Regions from separate parts of the Vibrio sp. Isolate22 genome, predicted to be linked through region 4. Evidence: predicted binding sites of a transcription regulator. Region 4 holds the regulator's gene; each other region holds the start of a gene.

Region 1 (4,220 bases), on a different contig from region 4:
TTGTGAAAGCTGATTTTTATAGATATCTAGACCTAAGAGGCTTTCTTTTGCGGGGTAAGCAATATCAAGCTGGCTAAACAGCCACTGATTCTTTTTTAATGCGATTTCAGGTATTTCGTTATTCATTCTTTTAGTACCTACAGTTAGTATCCCCAAATATCACAGTTATTTGGCAGACATACGGTCGGCTGAGGCGCCGAGCTACATGCAGAGAGCATACAGAGCATACAGAGCATCACTAAGGCCAACAAGTACTTTAAATGCTTCATATTTTTCATTATCCAACAACATCCTTTAAGAACTTAACGAAAAGCTCTACACTCGTATTCAAGCTTTCAATTTTCTTATAGTAAACAGAACTATACAAATAAAAAGGACTTCTTATGAAAAAAGCCTTAATAGCAGCCGGTATCATGACAATGTTAGCAGGTTGTTCGGACAATGAGGTTGGCGACGTATCTTTAGGTTTCTTCACAATGAAGGATATTAAGATGTCATCTTTAGACGATGACAAAATCCCGGGCGTAACGTGTCACATCGCTTCCATCGAAGCGAACCTGAGTCTTTCTGATCCAAGTGATAGCTCTATTTCTTGCCGCCAAACGGGTGAAATCACGCCTGAAATGATCGCGCAGATTGATAAAAGTAAATCTGGCGAAGTGGTATTCAAGCAGTCGAAAAGCATTTTCTTCAAAACCATGAAAGTTCGCCGTATTTACGACGCAGAAAACCAATCCCTACTCTACTTGTCTTACACCACTAAAGAGACTGAAGGTAGCTTCAAACACAGCCTATCTACTGTTCCTCTATGGGGTACAGCGGCTTACGTTGATCCAGCAACACTCGTACCAACAGAATAATCAATACGAATCACCTGTACAGACATTGTGCAGGTGATTCAAAATGTAATAAAAATGAAAGAAACAGAAATAAAATGTGATATCATGCGGCAAAATTTTTTCACTGTATTTTTCATATGAAGTTTCCTGGACAGCGTAAATCTAAGCATTACTTTCCAACTCACGCACGTGATCCGTTGGTCAACCAAATTCAACAAACACCTAAACTGCACCGCGCAACGATTGTTGGTGTAGGTCAAACCATTGTTGATATCGAAGCCCGTGTTGACAGTGCGTTCCTTGATAAATACGAGCTGAGTAAAGGTCACTCACTGGTATTGGAAGAAAGTAAAGCTGATGCGCTGTATGAAGAGCTTGTAGAGCGCGGTTTGATTACGCATCAATACCCTGGCGATACTATCGGCAACACACTGCACAACTATTCCGTACTTGCAGACAGCAAATCTGTACTGCTTGGCGTAATGTCTAAGAAAATTGAAGTTGGCTCATTTGGTTACCGTTACCTTTGCCGCACTTCTTCTCGTATGAACCTGAACCACCTACAAACAGTAGATGGCCCAATCGGTCGTTGTTACACGCTAATTACCGAAGATGGCGAGCGTACGTTTGCGATTAACGAAGGACACATGAACCAGCTGCTTCCAGAGAGCATTCCTGAGAAAGTGTTCGAGAAAGCATCTGCTCTAGTCGTTTCTTCTTACCTAATGCGCGGTAACCCTGAAGATCCAATGCCAAAAGCAGTACAAAAGGCGATTGAATACGCGAAAGCGCACAACGTGCCTGTTGTTCTAACGCTTGGTACTAAATACGTGATCGAAGGCAACGCTGAATGGTGGCAAGAATACCTGAAAGAGAACGTAACTATCGTTGCAATGAATGAAGACGAAGGTGAAGCGTTAACAGGCGAAAAAGATCCACTTCTTGCAGCGAGCAAAGCACTAGAATGGGTTGACTTAGTACTGTGTACTGCTGGTCCAATCGGCCTTTACATGGCGGGTTACACAGACGAGTTAGCAAAACGCGAAACGACACTTCCACTGTTACCAGGCAATATCCCTGAGTTCAACAAGTACGAATTCAGCCGCGCTATGCGTAAGCAAGACTGTGAAAACCCGGTTAAAGTGTACTCTCACATTGGCCCATACCTTGGTGGTCCATTAGAGATTAAGAACACTAATGGTGCGGGTGATGGCGCGCTTTCTGCTCTGCTACATGACATGGCAGCAAACAGCTACCACTTCGTTAACGTACCAAACTCAGAGAAACACGAACACACGTGTCTAACATACTCTTCACTATCTCAGATTTGTAAGTATGCAAACCGCGTAAGCTACGAAGTGCTAACACAGCACTCACCTCGCCTTTCTCGTGCACTACCAGAGCGCGAAGATAGCTTAGAAGAAACATACTGGGACCGTTAATCGCGCATCTGTCGCGTGACGAATACTGTCATTTAAAAGGGGCTGCGATATGCAGCCCCTTTTGTATTTAATGTGGATGTGACCGTAATTCGAACCCACTAAATCGAATATTTGGCTCATTTAAGATTTGATCTCGCGCAATGACTCTTCAGATCTGTTATCTTCCAGCACATAATCTGTGTGGTTTGCCTTTACTTAGCAAATTTATACAGTACCATCGCCACGCAAACGTTTACGTACCACCTTTCGGTTCTGATATAAGGATCAAATATGCTGTCTGATATCGATATTTGTCGCTCAACACCCCTTAAAAACATCAGTGAGGTTGCTCAGCACGCCGGCCTACAAGAACAAGAACATCAGCCCTTAGGGCAATTCAAATCAAAGGTGTCTCTAACATCACTCGAACGCCTATCTCAACAGCCAGACGGAAAGCTGGTTGTCGTGACAGCAATTACACCAACACCACTTGGTGAAGGAAAGACCGTGACGACTATCGGTTTAGCACAAGGATTGGCGAAGATTAACCAATCAGCAATGGCGTGTATTCGCCAGCCTTCAATGGGCCCGGTGTTTGGTGTTAAAGGTGGTGCTGCTGGCGGTGGTTATTCTCAAGTTGCTCCTATGGACGAGTTGAACCTTCACCTAACTGGTGATATCCATGCTGTAACAGCCGCTCATAACCTTGCCTCTGCTGCTATTGATGCACGCTTGTATCATGAACAGCGTGAAGGCTTACAAGCATTTGAAACTCGCTCAGGGTTGAAAGCACTGGATATAGACCCAAGCAGAATCGTTTGGCGACGTGTGCTCGACCATAATGACCGCGCATTACGTATGATCACCGTGGGTAAAAACGAAAACGGTAAAACGATCAACGGCTATGAACGCGAAGATGGATTTGATATCTCAGCTGCCTCAGAGCTTATGGCTATTTTAGCACTGGCCGATGACCTGCAAGATTTACGTAAACGCATTGGTCGTGTTGTTCTGGCATACAACAGACAAGGTAAGCCTTTAACAGCAAATGACTTTGATGTTGCCGGTGCAATGACAGTAACAATGAAAGACTCTATCGAACCAACCTTGATGCAGACACTTGAAGGCGTACCAACGCTTATACACGCAGGTCCTTTTGCGAACATTGCACATGGTAACTCTTCGATTATTGCAGATAAGATCGCACTGAAACTCAGCGACTTTGTTGTAACTGAAGGTGGATTTGGTTCAGATATGGGCTTCGAGAAGGCCTGCAATATCAAAGTCAAAGCATCTGGTAAGAAGCCCGACTGCGCGGTAGTAGTAGCGACATTGCGTGGACTAAAGGCGAACTCTGGTTTGTATGATTTGAGACCAGGAACACCACTACCCGATTCGCTCTTCAGTGACGACAACGACGGGTTACTCTCTGGCTTTGAAAACCTAAAGTGGCACATTAATAACGTTAAGCAATACGGTGTGCCTACCGTAGTAGCGATCAACCGCTTCCCGCAAGATTCACAACAAGAACTCGACACATTGAAACAGATGATTACAGAGTTCGATAGCAACGTCGCTGTTGAAGTCAGTGAAGCATTTGGCCAAGGCGGTGACGGCGTAACTAAACTTGCACAAGCGGTTGTCAAATCATGCCAAAGTGACAGTGACTTTAAGCCCCTTTACCAAACAGGCCAAAGCTTAGAAGAGAAACTCATGGCGGTTGCTGAAATCGGTTACGGTGCCGCGAGTATTACACTCTCGCCGAAAGCAAAGCAGCAGTTGGCTGAGTTTAAACAACATGGCTATCAAGACCTGTCGGTATGCTTAGCTAAAACACCACTCTCTATTTCAACGGAAGCACATATCAAAGGCGCACCAAGCCAATTTGACGTGCCCGTAAGAGAACTAAAGCTGTGTGCGGGTGCTGGTTTTATTTACGCTTTATGCGGCAATGTAATGA
Region 2 (4,220 bases), on a different contig from region 4:
TCAGGTGCTTTAACGACAGTCATATCACGTTGGTGATCGTGGTCGTAGCTAGAAATACAAATCGTATCTACGTGACGAATACCCAGTTCACGAGCCAAGATTGCACCAGGAACCAAACCACCACGGCTTACAGCCCAGATACCTTTCCACTGCTCTGCTGGCATTTGCTTTTCTGCTAGTTGACGGCAGTAAGTCTGCATGTTGTCCCAAGTGATAACGAATTTGTTGCTCATAGTATAAAACCTAATAATTTTTCATGTTATTAGAGGCTATGCCAAACATAGCCTCTTCAGCGTTTAAGCAGAAATCTAGACGATTAAGCGAAAATGTATTTAAGAATAAAGATTACCGACATGATCCACACAGCAGGTGAAACGTCGCGACCTTGACCACTTAGCAGCTTAATTGCAGCGTAAGCGATGAAACCTAGTGAGATACCCTCAGCAATAGAGTACGTCAGCGGCATAAGTAGACATGTTACCACGACTGGTGCTGCTTCCGTAAGATCACGCCAATCAATGCCAACTAGGCCAGACATCATCAGAATTGCTACATAGAAAAGCGCGCCTGATGTTGCGTACGCCGGAATCATACCTGCAAGTGGTGAGAAGAAAAGAGCAAGAAGGAAAAGTACGCCCACGACAACAGCCGTTAGACCAGTACGACCACCTTCAGCAACACCAGAAACACTCTCTACATATGAAGTCGTGTTCGATGTACCTAGAAGAGCACCGATAGACGTTGCTGTTGAGTCAGCAAGCAGTGCTTTGTTCAGGCGAGGTAGTTTGCCATCTTCTTTAATTAGGTTCGCTTTTGTAGCAACACCCACTAGCGTACCCGCTGTATCGAATAAGTCGACGAATAGGAAAGCAAATACAACAGAGATCATACCGATTTCAAATACTGCAGAGAAATCAAGCTGCATGAAAGTCGGAGCAAGGCTTGGTGGTGTAGACATGATACCGCCGTACTGAACGTCACCAATGATAATGCCAAGAGCTGTAATAGCGAGAATTGCAATCATTACTGCGCCTTTCACACCGCGGTGTACAAGGGCAATAGTAAGGAAGAAACCAAGAGCACCAAGGATAGGAGCAATAGCAGTAATGTCGCCAAGTGATACTTTAGTTGCAGGGTTAGAAACCACGATGCCAGCATTGCTAAGTGCGATAAACGCTAGGAAAAGACCGATACCCGCAGAGATACCTACACGCAAAGACATAGGAATCGAGTTGATAATCCATTCACGGATCTTAAAGATGCTCAAGAAGATGAAGATCACACCCGAAACAAACACTGCCGCTAGAGCAACTTGCCAGGTGTAACCCATGCCCATCACAACCGCGTAGGTAAAGAAGGCATTCAACCCCATACCAGGAGCTTGAGCAATTGGGTAGTTAGCAACAAAGCCCATGATGAAACAGCCAATAGCAGCCGCTAAACAGGTTGCTACAAATACAGCGCCGTGGTCCATACCAGCATCAGCTAGGATCATTGGGTTTACAAAAATGATGTAAGCCATTGTTAGGAAGGTTGTTAGACCTGCGATGATTTCAGTGCGCACATTGGTGCCGTTTTCACTGAGTTTGAATAGCTTTTCGAACATTATCGAATCCTATAAGGGTAAAAAGTAAACGGTTGCGTAATCGATTGGCTGTGGATTATAAAGTTATCAAATAACAAATTCCAGATAGAATTAAGGCTCTAAATAATATTTATCAGAATGACGTATGAAACCAAGCGATTAAAAATTACATCTAAAAAGAAAAATACACATTAAAAACAATAGACTAAAAACAATTTAATGGTCGTATTTATTTGATTACTTTTTCAACCATCAGTTATTTTCATTAAGAATCTGGCGCTAAATTTGCCAATTCAAACCCACAAGAGTTGTCCGATTTTCAACAGGATTGGTAATAAGGCTCAAATTGACATTTTGCTGTTTAAAAAACAACCGAGCATAGTCGTTGATAGATGACGAATCAAAGCTGAGGATAAAAGTAGCAGGCAAAAAAAACGCCACTCAAAACTGAGTGGCGGTAGAATCTGTCAACCAAAAGGGTTGTAAGAGAATTCCAATATATAGGGGGGAACAAAACTGTTCGAGTTACATGCTTATGGTATTAGTAACCAAAGCTTGTAGGGTATGCAAAGTTGCTAGTGTAAACAGAGTTGTTAAGCCAGAACATTGCAGATGGTAAACCTTTCATAACTATCACCTTAATAAATCAATAAAAAACGAATTTGATTTCTCGGTTCCTTGGAGGCGATAAACGGACTCATCCTTTGAGCATTTACTCTTCACTTCAGAAGTTGGTTACAAATATACCTTAAAGAAAAAAGATTACAAGAATTTTTTGCTTCAGATCACACTTTTGACCATCGCGGGTTATTTTCAAACTTAATCTCGTAATAAAATTACAAAACAGACTTAAACAAACGTTTGCTTGCATCTTTTATAAGCATCAGAGCACTTATACAAGATCAAATGAACAAGATGGCGTTCAAAATTTGAAGCATTTCAGGTTTAGAAGCGCTACTCGTCAAAACACTCTAATGGTATGCTGTCGGCATCAAAACAGACCTATATTTTAGGTTTTTGCTCTATGTTTATACCCATAGAAAGCCTAAATATATGGTTATCAAATAAAAAAGGAGTCATCCGTGTCTGAATTCCATTCTGAGATCAGTAAATTATCCCCTGCCCCTATTTGGCAGTTCTTCGATAAGATTTGCTCAATCCCACACCCTTCTAAGCATGAAGAAGAGCTTGCTCAATACATTATTGCTTGGGCAACAGAGCAAGGGCTAGATGTACGCCGTGACCCAACGGGCAACGTATTCATCAAAAAGCCTGCGACGCCGGGCATGGAAAACAAAAAAGGTGTTGTGCTACAAGCTCACATCGATATGGTTCCACAAAAGAACGAAGATACGGTTCATGACTTCACTAAAGACCCAATCCAACCGTACATCGACGGTGAGTGGGTTACTGCAAAAGGCACAACGCTTGGCGCAGATAATGGCATGGGTATGGCATCATGCTTAGCGGTTCTTGCATCAAACGAAATCAAGCACGGCCCAATCGAAGTTCTACTAACTGTAGACGAAGAAGCAGGTATGACAGGTGCATTCGGTCTTGAAGCGGGTTGGTTAGAAGGCGACATCCTTCTTAACACCGATTCAGAGCAAGAAGGCGAAGTGTACATGGGTTGTGCTGGCGGTATCGACGGCGCAATGACATTTGATGTTGCTCGTACTGCAATCCCAGCAGATTTCGTGACTCGCAAGCTTACGCTTAAAGGTCTAAAAGGCGGTCACTCAGGTTGTGACATCCACACTGGTCGCGCGAACGCGAATAAACTACTTGCTCGCTTCCTGGCTGGTCACGCAAAAGAGCTAGACCTACGCATCGTAGAATTCAAAGGTGGTAGCCTACGTAACGCGATTCCTCGTGAAGGTTTCGTTACTGTTGCTGTTCCAGCGGCAAACCAAGAGAAACTGGCTTCGCTATACAACTACTACACGGAGCTTCTTTCAACAGAGCTAGGTAAAGTAGAAGACAGCATTGTGACTTTCAACGAAGAAGCTTCAGTTGAAATGGGCGCACTTGCAGCTGCTGACCAAGCTCGCTTCATCGCAGCACTTAACGCGGCGCCAAACGGTGTGATTCGTATGAGTGATGAGATTGAAGGTGTTGTTGAGACATCTCTAAACGTGGGTGTTATCACAACTGAAGAGAACTCAATTACAGTACTTTGCCTAATCCGCTCTCTGATCGACTCTGGCCGTAGCCAAGTTGAAAGCATGCTTCACTCTGTAGCAGAGCTTGCTGGTGCGAGCATCGAATTCTCTGGCGCTTACCCAGGTTGGAAGCCAGACGCAGATTCAGAAATCATGCACATCTTCCGCGACATGTACGAAGGTATCTACGGTCACAAGCCAAACATCATGGTTATCCATGCTGGTCTTGAGTGTGGTCTATTCAAAGAACCTTACCCGAACATGGATATGGTTTCTTTCGGCCCGACTATCAAGTTCCCTCACTCTCCAGATGAGAAAGTGAAGATTGATACGGTTGAGCTATTCTGGAACCAAATGGTTGCTCTGCTAGAAGCAATCCCAGAAAAAGCATAATTTGAACCATTATGTTTTCGATAGATAGGATTTCGCGGTAAATACTACTCATCGACACAAAATAAAACAGGTACTCATTG
Region 3 (4,220 bases), on a different contig from region 4:
GTTGCGAGTAATGGCTTTCATTGAATGGAATAGGCTGGCGTTGTGCCCTTTTTCTCTTTCCCAGGCTGCGTCATACAAGCCCAGAGCAAGAAAAGGTCCTATCAGCATGTACACAATTAAGCTTGGCATCACCACCAAGTGTGTTCCTTGCCATTGGACAAGTTGAACAATGGCGATTGCCGCTCCCATAAAGCACAAACCGTAAAATGCGCTGATTAATGGCATTCTTACTAAGTCATGCAGAGCAAGCGACAACCAATGAAAGGGTGCGGAAATACTGATTTGGTTGCAAGGAATGGTGCGAGCGTAATCCTTATCGCTGACCTTGTGTTTTTTATCGTTCAGTTCGGATGGGTGCGCGGTACGAGGCATAGATCCCCCTAGTTAAATAACGTCCTAGTTATAATTCCATAAGGCTCATCGGTGTGGCTTGTGTGAGAGTTATGGTGTTGAGCTAAATTGCTCATTGTCATCCCAGTTTTTGTTCTAGCGTGCATTTAACGAGCGTTATCAGACTGAATTAATTTAAGTTAAATGTGAGCTTGATCGCTTAGGAGTTACCTTAACTATTGTCAGTAGTGTTAGAAAACACAAATTATCAGCGGCTTTTTATACTTAGTGGTTAACGGTAAAGAAGGGCGTTAGAGAAAGAAGTAGCTAGTGAAGGTTCGGTAAGTACATAAAAATAAAGCCCTTACTAAGCAGTAAGGGCTTTAAAGAAACAAATCGCAGTGGCTAAATTATTTTAGGCCAGCGAAGTCAGCAAGGATTGCTGCTTTGTCAGTCGCTTCCCAAGGGAACTCTTCACGACCGAAGTGACCGTATGCTGCAGTCTGCTTGTAGATAGGCTGAAGAAGGTTCAGCATCTCTTGAAGACCGTATGGACGTAGGTCGAAGTTTTGACGAACTGCTTCAATGATGATTTCGTGCGCTACTTTCTCAGTACCGAACGTTTCAACCATGATTGATGTTGGATCAGCAACACCGATAGCGTAAGACAGTTGAATCTCACAACGGTCAGCCATACCAGCGGCAACGATGTTTTTCGCAACGTAGCGTGCTGCGTAAGCTGCAGAACGGTCAACCTTTGATGGATCTTTACCAGAGAATGCACCGCCACCGTGACGAGCTGCGCCGCCGTAGGTATCAACGATGATCTTACGACCAGTTAGACCACAGTCACCCATTGGGCCACCGATTACGAAACGGCCTGTTGGGTTGATGAAGAAGTTAGTGTCTTTGTTGATCCACTCTGAAGGAAGTACTGGCTTGATGATCTCTTCCATTACCGCTTCACGTAGGTCAGGTGTTGTTACTGAATCACAGTGTTGAGTAGAAAGAACAACAGCATCGATACCAACGATCTTACCTTGGTCGTACTGGAAAGTAACCTGAGATTTCGCATCTGGACGAAGGAAGTCTAGCTTGCCGCTCTTACGTACTTCAGCTTGCTTTTTAACAAGAAGGTGAGAGTAAGTGATTGGAGCTGGCATTAGGATTTCAGTTTCGTTAGTCGCGTAACCAAACATGATGCCTTGGTCGCCTGCGCCTTGCTCTTTCGGGTCTGCTTTATCAACACCTTGGTTGATGTCTGGAGACTGCTTACCAATTGTGTTTAGAACGGCACAAGAGTCAGCGTCAAAGCCCATATCAGAGTGAACGTAACCAATTTCACGAACGGTTTCACGAGTGATCTCTTCGATATCAACCCATGCAGAAGTTGTTACTTCACCGCCAACCATAACCATGCCGGTTTTTACGTAAGTCTCACAAGCAACACGTGCTTTTGGATCTTGTTCTAAGATGGCATCAAGAACAGCATCAGAGATTTGGTCTGCAATTTTATCTGGATGACCTTCTGAAACAGATTCAGAAGTGAATAGGTGCTTAGCCATGAGAGCTCCACTTTTAGTTTTTGGTGTAAATAGTTCATGGCGTCGCAAGCTAGGAAGCGCCGCCATTAAATACAGTATATTTTGTAGGTGTTTCTACATCTAGACGTCTATTCTAAATTCCAGCGGTCGAATTACAAGCTCTTTTTTATGATATGCCATAACTAAACGTTTGCGTGTTGGTTGAGATAAGCGGCTGACAAGTGATGTAAATGTTCGAAAATTGCGAAAAATGACCGTTAAAATGCCAGTAAAACGTTTGCAGTCGCAATATTCGTTTGAGAGAATACCCGCGCTAATTAAAATGAAAACATTAGCACTATCTCTTTTTTAAATCGCTTATGTATCCAGGAGCAGACATGCCTTCTCGTAAAGATCTAGCCAATGCAATCCGCGCACTTAGCATGGACGGTGTTCAACAAGCAAATTCAGGCCACCCAGGCGCACCTATGGGTATGGCTGACATCGCTGAAGTTCTTTGGCGTGGCCACTTGAACCACAACCCAGCAAACCCAGAGTGGGCTGACCGCGACCGTTTTATCCTGTCTAACGGCCATGGTTCAATGTTGATTTACTCTCTGCTTCACCTTGCAGGCTACGAGCTTTCAATTGAAGATCTGAAAAACTTCCGTCAACTGCACTCTAAGACTCCTGGTCACCCAGAGTACGGTTACGCTCCTGGTATCGAGACAACGACGGGTCCTCTAGGTCAAGGCATCACTAACGCTGTTGGTATGGCAATGGCAGAGAAAGCACTGGCTGCACAGTTCAACAAAGAAGGCCACGACATCGTAGACCACTACACTTATGCATTCATGGGTGATGGCTGTCTGATGGAAGGTATCTCTCACGAAGCATGTTCACTAGCTGGTACGCTAGGTCTTGGTAAGCTGGTTGCTTTCTGGGATGACAACGGTATCTCTATCGATGGCGAAGTGGAAGGTTGGTTCTCTGACGATACACCTAAGCGTTTTGAAGCATACGGCTGGCACGTAATTCCAGCAGTAGACGGTCACGATCCTGAAGCAATCAACGCAGCTATCGAAGCGGCTAAAGCTGACCCTCGTCCGTCACTTATCTGTACTAAAACTATCATCGGTTTTGGTTCTCCAAACAAAGCGGGTACACACGACTGCCACGGTGCTCCATTAGGCGCTGATGAAATTACAGCAACTAAAGCGGCGCTTGGTTGGGAACACGGTCCTTTCGAGATCCCTGCAGATATCGCTGCTGAGTGGAATGCGAAAGAAGCGGGCGCAGCAAAAGAAGCGGCATGGAACGCGAAGTTTGACGCATACGCAGCGGCTTACCCTGAGCTAGCAGCAGAATTCAAACGTCGTACTAACGGTGAGCTTCCAGCACAGTGGGAAGAGAAAGCAAACGCAATCATTGCTGACCTTCAAGCTAACCCTGCAAACATCGCTTCACGTAAAGCATCTCAAAATGCTCTAGAGGCGTTCGGTCAAATGCTTCCAGAATTCATGGGCGGCTCTGCTGACCTAGCACCTTCTAACCTAACAATGTGGTCTGGTTCTAAGTCTCTAGAAGCAAATGACTTCTCTGGTAACTACATCCACTACGGTGTACGTGAATTCGGTATGACGGCTATCATGAACGGTATCGCTCTGCACGGTGGTTTCGTGCCATACGGCGCTACTTTCCTAATGTTTATGGAATACGCTCGTAATGCAATGCGTATGGCTGCTCTGATGAAAGTTCAGAACATTCAAGTTTACACGCACGACTCTATCGGTCTTGGCGAAGATGGCCCAACTCACCAACCAGTTGAGCAAATGGCTTCTCTACGTCTAACTCCAAACATGAGCACATGGCGTCCATGTGACCAAGTTGAGTCTGCAGTAGCTTGGAAACTGGCTATCGAACGTAAAGACGGTCCAACGTCTCTAATCTTCTCTCGTCAAAACCTTGCACAGCAAGAGCGTAGCGAAGAGCAAGTAGCGAACATCGCGAAGGGTGGTTACATCCTAAAAGATTGTGAAGGCAAGCCAGAGCTAATCCTTATCGCTACAGGTTCTGAAGTTGAGCTAGCGGTTAACGCTGCGGCTGAACTGACAGCTGAAGGCAAGAAAGTACGTGTAGTATCTATGCCTGCAACTGACGCATTCGATAAGCAAGATGCTGAGTACCGTGAATCTGTACTTCCATCTGACGTAACAGCTCGTATCGCTGTAGAAGCTGGCATCGCTGACTTCTGGTACAAGTACGTTGGCTTCGGTGGCAAGATCATCGGTATGACAACATTCGGCGAATCTGCACCTGCTGGTGAGCTATTCAAGATGTTCGGTTTCACTACTGAAAACGTAGTAA
Region 4 (4,220 bases):
GTAAACAAATCTGGATGGAGATAAACGGCAAGGGTTCCTATGAACTCAGCAAAATCCTACCTCAAGCTTCTGAAAAGGTGGACGTGCGTTCGTTTGAAATCAGAAACGGGAGCATCAAAGTCAAAGAAATCATGAACTCATCTGGAGAGATTAACTTCGTTCCGATGGTCAAAGTCGACTTTAAGTATAATTATCGCCCATCTTTCTAGGATGTTGATAGGGTGCTAAAACAGCAAACTATCTAATGTTACTAATCGAAAAAAAAGCCGCAGAAATGCGGCTTAGTTGTATAAAAAAGGGTGTACTGACAATGTTAATTGACGCGACTGATAAGCTCTTCGCGACGTTGCTGTGGAATAACCGACCAATGCGTGCCATTGATCGCTCCTTCTAATGCCCAAAGCAGTTCAATACTGACAGAGGACGTATGAGATTCCTTGATGGCATTAAATGCGTTTACAGAGCCAGATTCATATAAACGTTCTACGGAATCAATCCCGGCCTTCTTCAACATGCGCTCAGTGGCAAGTCGAAGGTTAGGGAGGTCTTTCAGTCGAGTAGGCTTAGCAGCGGACTGTTCAGCTTTCTCTTCTTTTGCAAAACCCAGAGACGTAGTTGCAAGTTGTAAGATTTTCTCTTGGTCTTGCCACAGGCCTTCTGGTAAAGCGAAGTATTTAGTTACGACAGGGAAACCACGTTTTTTGTAGACGTACGGTTGAAACCCTTGTTGCTCGAACTGTTTTGTTGTGCCTTTGTCTGCTCGTATGTGCAACTGGTCATTAACAACCAGAGCAAACATAGTGTCATCAGCAAAAAGACCGAATCCACCAAACATTGAGCGTGATTTTATTTTTCCTAGGGGCTCAAATAACTTCATTGAGTCCTTTAGTATCGGTTTATCCATGTTATTTATCTCGGTGTATTTGAACTACGCCACCAAATAAGCAGGTCCGAGAGATTAGCAAAATGTTGCAATTACATTGTCAATAAGCCGTAAATTACTAAATTATTAGTAGTTACTGCATTTTGCCATCGGTAACCCCGCTACCATACCAACGAGTGGTTTAGGCCGGAAGCTTTGCGTCTCACCTTTTCAAGTGATTTGCCCTGTGCGTGACTGATTGAATAGAATAAAGTTTTTGTTGAATGAGGCTCACACTTGATATTTCAAAATGTGATATTGCTTCAATTAATGATCTTTATTATATGAAACTAGGTTTATTTTGTCTGCTGATAAAAAAAGCGCCCCCAAAGGTGCGCTTGATGAAAATAAACTCAATTTATCAGTTAATTTAACGTTTTAACTGTACTACGTTCAACAATTTCTGGGTGCATTTCGAAGACACGTTTTTCATGGTCTTTGTCTTTTATGCGCTCAAGCAGAATTTCGAATGCGTTCTTGCCGACACGACGCTTCGGTTGGTGAACGGTGGTCAATGGTGGAGAGAAGTACTCCGCCAATTCGATGTTATCGTAGCCAATGATAGAGATATCTTCTGGGATACGGATGCCTTTTTGCTGTAAGCGACTCATTAAGCCGAGTGCCATCGTATCGTTAAAGCAGAATACTGCCGTAGGGCGCTCTTCCATCTCAACAATTTTGTCTGCCGCAAGTACTGCTGTATCACACTCGAAGTTACCTTCGATGATCATATCGTCACTTGCAGTGATGTTTGCTTCTTCTAGAGCGCGCTTGTAACCAGCGATACGTTCAACACAGGCTGCTTTGTCTAAGTGGCCACTTAAACAAGCAATCTTTGAGTGACCGCGGTCGATTAGGTATTTAGTCGCTAGGTAGCCGCCTTCTTCAGAGTTATCAATGATTTTATCTGCTTGAGAACTCTCTGGGCCCCAATCCATGACTACTTTAGGGATGTCAGCATGACGATCTAACATCTCTCTCAGTTCTTCTGTTAGGTCTGAACACATAACTAAGATGCCATCTACACGTTTCTCTGCAAGCATTCGAATGTAGTCACGTTGCTTCTCATAGATACCACCAGTGTTACACAGGATCAAAGTGTAACCTTGACGGTAGCAGTAGCTCTCAACACCATCGATAACTTCAGAGAAGAATAGGTTTGTTGATTGAGTCACTAGCATGCCGATAGTTCGTGTTGAATTACACTTCAAACTACGAGCAACAGCACTTGGTGCATAGTTTAATTCGTCTACCGCTTTATTTACTTTTTCTTGAGTCGCTTCTGCAACAAAACGTGTTTTGTTGATTACGTGAGAAACGGTTGTGGTTGATACGCCTGCTAAGCGAGCGACATCTTTTATAGTGGCCATGGTTTTATCCTATTAGAAGCTACTTTCCCCAAAGTACGGAGTGAAGTAGCCGTTAAGCTACCTAACTAAGAGCTTAAATTTGTAGGGCTCTTTGGGTACTAAAGTGTTAAAAAACAAAAAACCGCTAGTGAGCGGCTTGTTTTAACACCGAAATGCTCTGAACTTAATAAGCATAGCATTTCGTGAATGTTTCATATTTTATCGTTTGCGGTCACAATTCTAGACTGACTAGAAAATACTCGCAATACAATTCACCCAGAAATCCGGGTGAATTGTCACATTCTACGGAATTTATTTACCTAGTCATCAGTTAACCTTATTCACCAGCTAAATATTGAGCATCTAATTGACAGAAAGCCATTAGCAGAGAAGAGACAGCAGCGTAGAAACCGAATTCATCAACATCGTGACACTTAACGTTGAATTTCGGGATCCAAGTTAATAGCTGTTGCTCGATAAATTGTTGCTGAACTTCGAACGATTTTTCTAGTTCTTCTTCTGATTCTGTTTCATTAGAGCGAATGATTAGGTTTCCTAAGAAGTCGAGTTCGATAGCGATGTGGTCTGCTGGTTCTTTTAGATCTTGGTTAACCACTAGGTTGTGCTTAGCCATGATCTCTTCCATCTTTTTCGCTGGTTTATCGTTTAATAGGCCAGTTTCACCGATGTACATTGAGGCATAAGGAAGGGCGCCATGCTTATCTGTCTTTAGGAAAAGGTCGCAAAAGTCAGCAGACAGTTCTAGTTGTGCATCTTCGCGAGTTTGTAGGCGGTTCAGTGCATCAACCAACTTATCAATAGCAGGCTTTAGAGTTTCATTTTCGCCTAAACCAGTTAAGAAAGAACGAATTTCAACAGAATGGTAGTGGTCAAGTTCGTCTTGAGTGAGCTCTTTGGCGAATAAGCTTGATAGCCACCAGTAAATTTCTGCTCTTTGCTCATTGAACGTTTTCGTATCTTTCATTACATAGATCCTGATTTAGTCTTGTGGTGTCTTTTCGCACACCAAGGCTGATGACGAGGTTATTTGCGAAATGCAAAGTTACTCGTTAGTAGTAATGCCTATATTGAATTGTGCTAGACGACAAATAGCAAGGTTTAAGATTGTCTTGTATCAAAAAAAATCCATGTTTCTGGCATTTATCTTCAGTACCACTAGAATTGTTACTAGTTATGAATAGAATAGTCACCGAAACTATTAAATAAGAAAAGTGGTGTAGATGAGCTATCACGTATTAGTCGTAGAAGATGATGTGGTGACCCGTAGTAAACTGGTTGGTTATTTCCAGAACGAAGGTTACACAGTGAGCGAGGCCGAAAGCGGTGCTCAAATGAGAAGCGTGTTAGAAGAAAACAACGTTGACCTCATTATGCTGGACATCAACTTACCAGGCGAAGATGGATTGATGCTAACTCGCGAATTACGCAGTCAATCTGACATTGGAATTATTTTGGTTACTGGACGCACGGATAGCATCGACAAAATTGTTGGCCTTGAAATGGGCGCTGACGATTACGTTACTAAACCTTTCGAACTTCGCGAGTTATTAGTTCGAGTTAAAAATCTACTTTGGCGCATTTCTGCTGCTCGTAAAACGACAGCAGGTGAGGCTGAAGAGTCACAAGATGAGTCAGTGGTTCGTTTTGGTGAATGGACATTTGATATCCCTCGTCGTGCGTTAAGCAAAAACGGTGAGCCGGTAAAACTGACGAAAGCTGAATATGAATTATTGGTTGCACTGTCTTCTTACCCTAATCAGGTATTGAGCCGCGAACGTATTCTTAATATGATCAGCCACCGTGTTGACGCGCCGAATGACCGTACTATTGATGTACTAATTCGACGTATGCGCGCAAAAATGGAGTTCGACCCTAAGAACCCACAAATTTTTGTGACAGTGCACGGTGAAGGTTACATGTTTGCTGGT

Evidence for each region. Region 4 encodes PurR, which represses purine synthesis genes. Its sites were predicted from a motif close to TNANGNAAACGTTTNCNTNA; they were not measured.
Region 1: the regulator PurR is predicted to act here: its motif matches at 2,502-2,521, upstream of L1D55_RS24105 (formate--tetrahydrofolate ligase).
Region 2: the regulator PurR is predicted to act here: its motif matches at 1,627-1,646, upstream of L1D55_RS03690 (NCS2 family permease).
Region 3: the regulator PurR is predicted to act here: its motif matches at 2,053-2,072, upstream of metK (methionine adenosyltransferase).

Annotation. Positions count from the first base shown of each region.
Region 1 covers NZ_JAKEUW010000071.1:17,147-21,366, reverse strand. Annotated here, with positions in the region: gene L1D55_RS24120 (hypothetical protein) at 1-126, opposite strand, end outside; gene L1D55_RS24115 (CreA family protein) at 384-860, shown strand; gene L1D55_RS24110 (inosine/guanosine kinase) at 977-2,281, shown strand; gene L1D55_RS24105 (formate--tetrahydrofolate ligase) at 2,552-4,220, shown strand, end outside.
Region 2 covers NZ_JAKEUW010000003.1:183,935-188,154, forward strand. Annotated here, with positions in the region: gene tet(34) (oxytetracycline resistance phosphoribosyltransferase domain-containing protein Tet(34)) at 1-233, opposite strand, end outside; gene L1D55_RS03690 (NCS2 family permease) at 317-1,606, opposite strand; gene L1D55_RS03695 (aminoacyl-histidine dipeptidase) at 2,668-4,140, shown strand.
Region 3 covers NZ_JAKEUW010000002.1:249,751-253,970, reverse strand. Annotated here, with positions in the region: gene L1D55_RS02635 (DUF2189 domain-containing protein) at 1-372, opposite strand, end outside; gene metK (methionine adenosyltransferase) at 741-1,895, opposite strand; gene tkt (transketolase) at 2,252-4,220, shown strand, end outside.
Region 4 covers NZ_JAKEUW010000030.1:48,433-52,652, forward strand. Annotated here, with positions in the region: gene L1D55_RS16795 (DUF3316 domain-containing protein) at 1-209, shown strand, start outside; gene L1D55_RS16800 (TfoX/Sxy family DNA transformation protein) at 314-904, opposite strand; cyclic di-GMP riboswitch class I at 1,032-1,117, opposite strand; gene purR (HTH-type transcriptional repressor PurR) at 1,288-2,292, opposite strand; gene torD (molecular chaperone TorD) at 2,609-3,256, opposite strand; gene torR (two-component system response regulator TorR) at 3,513-4,220, shown strand, end outside.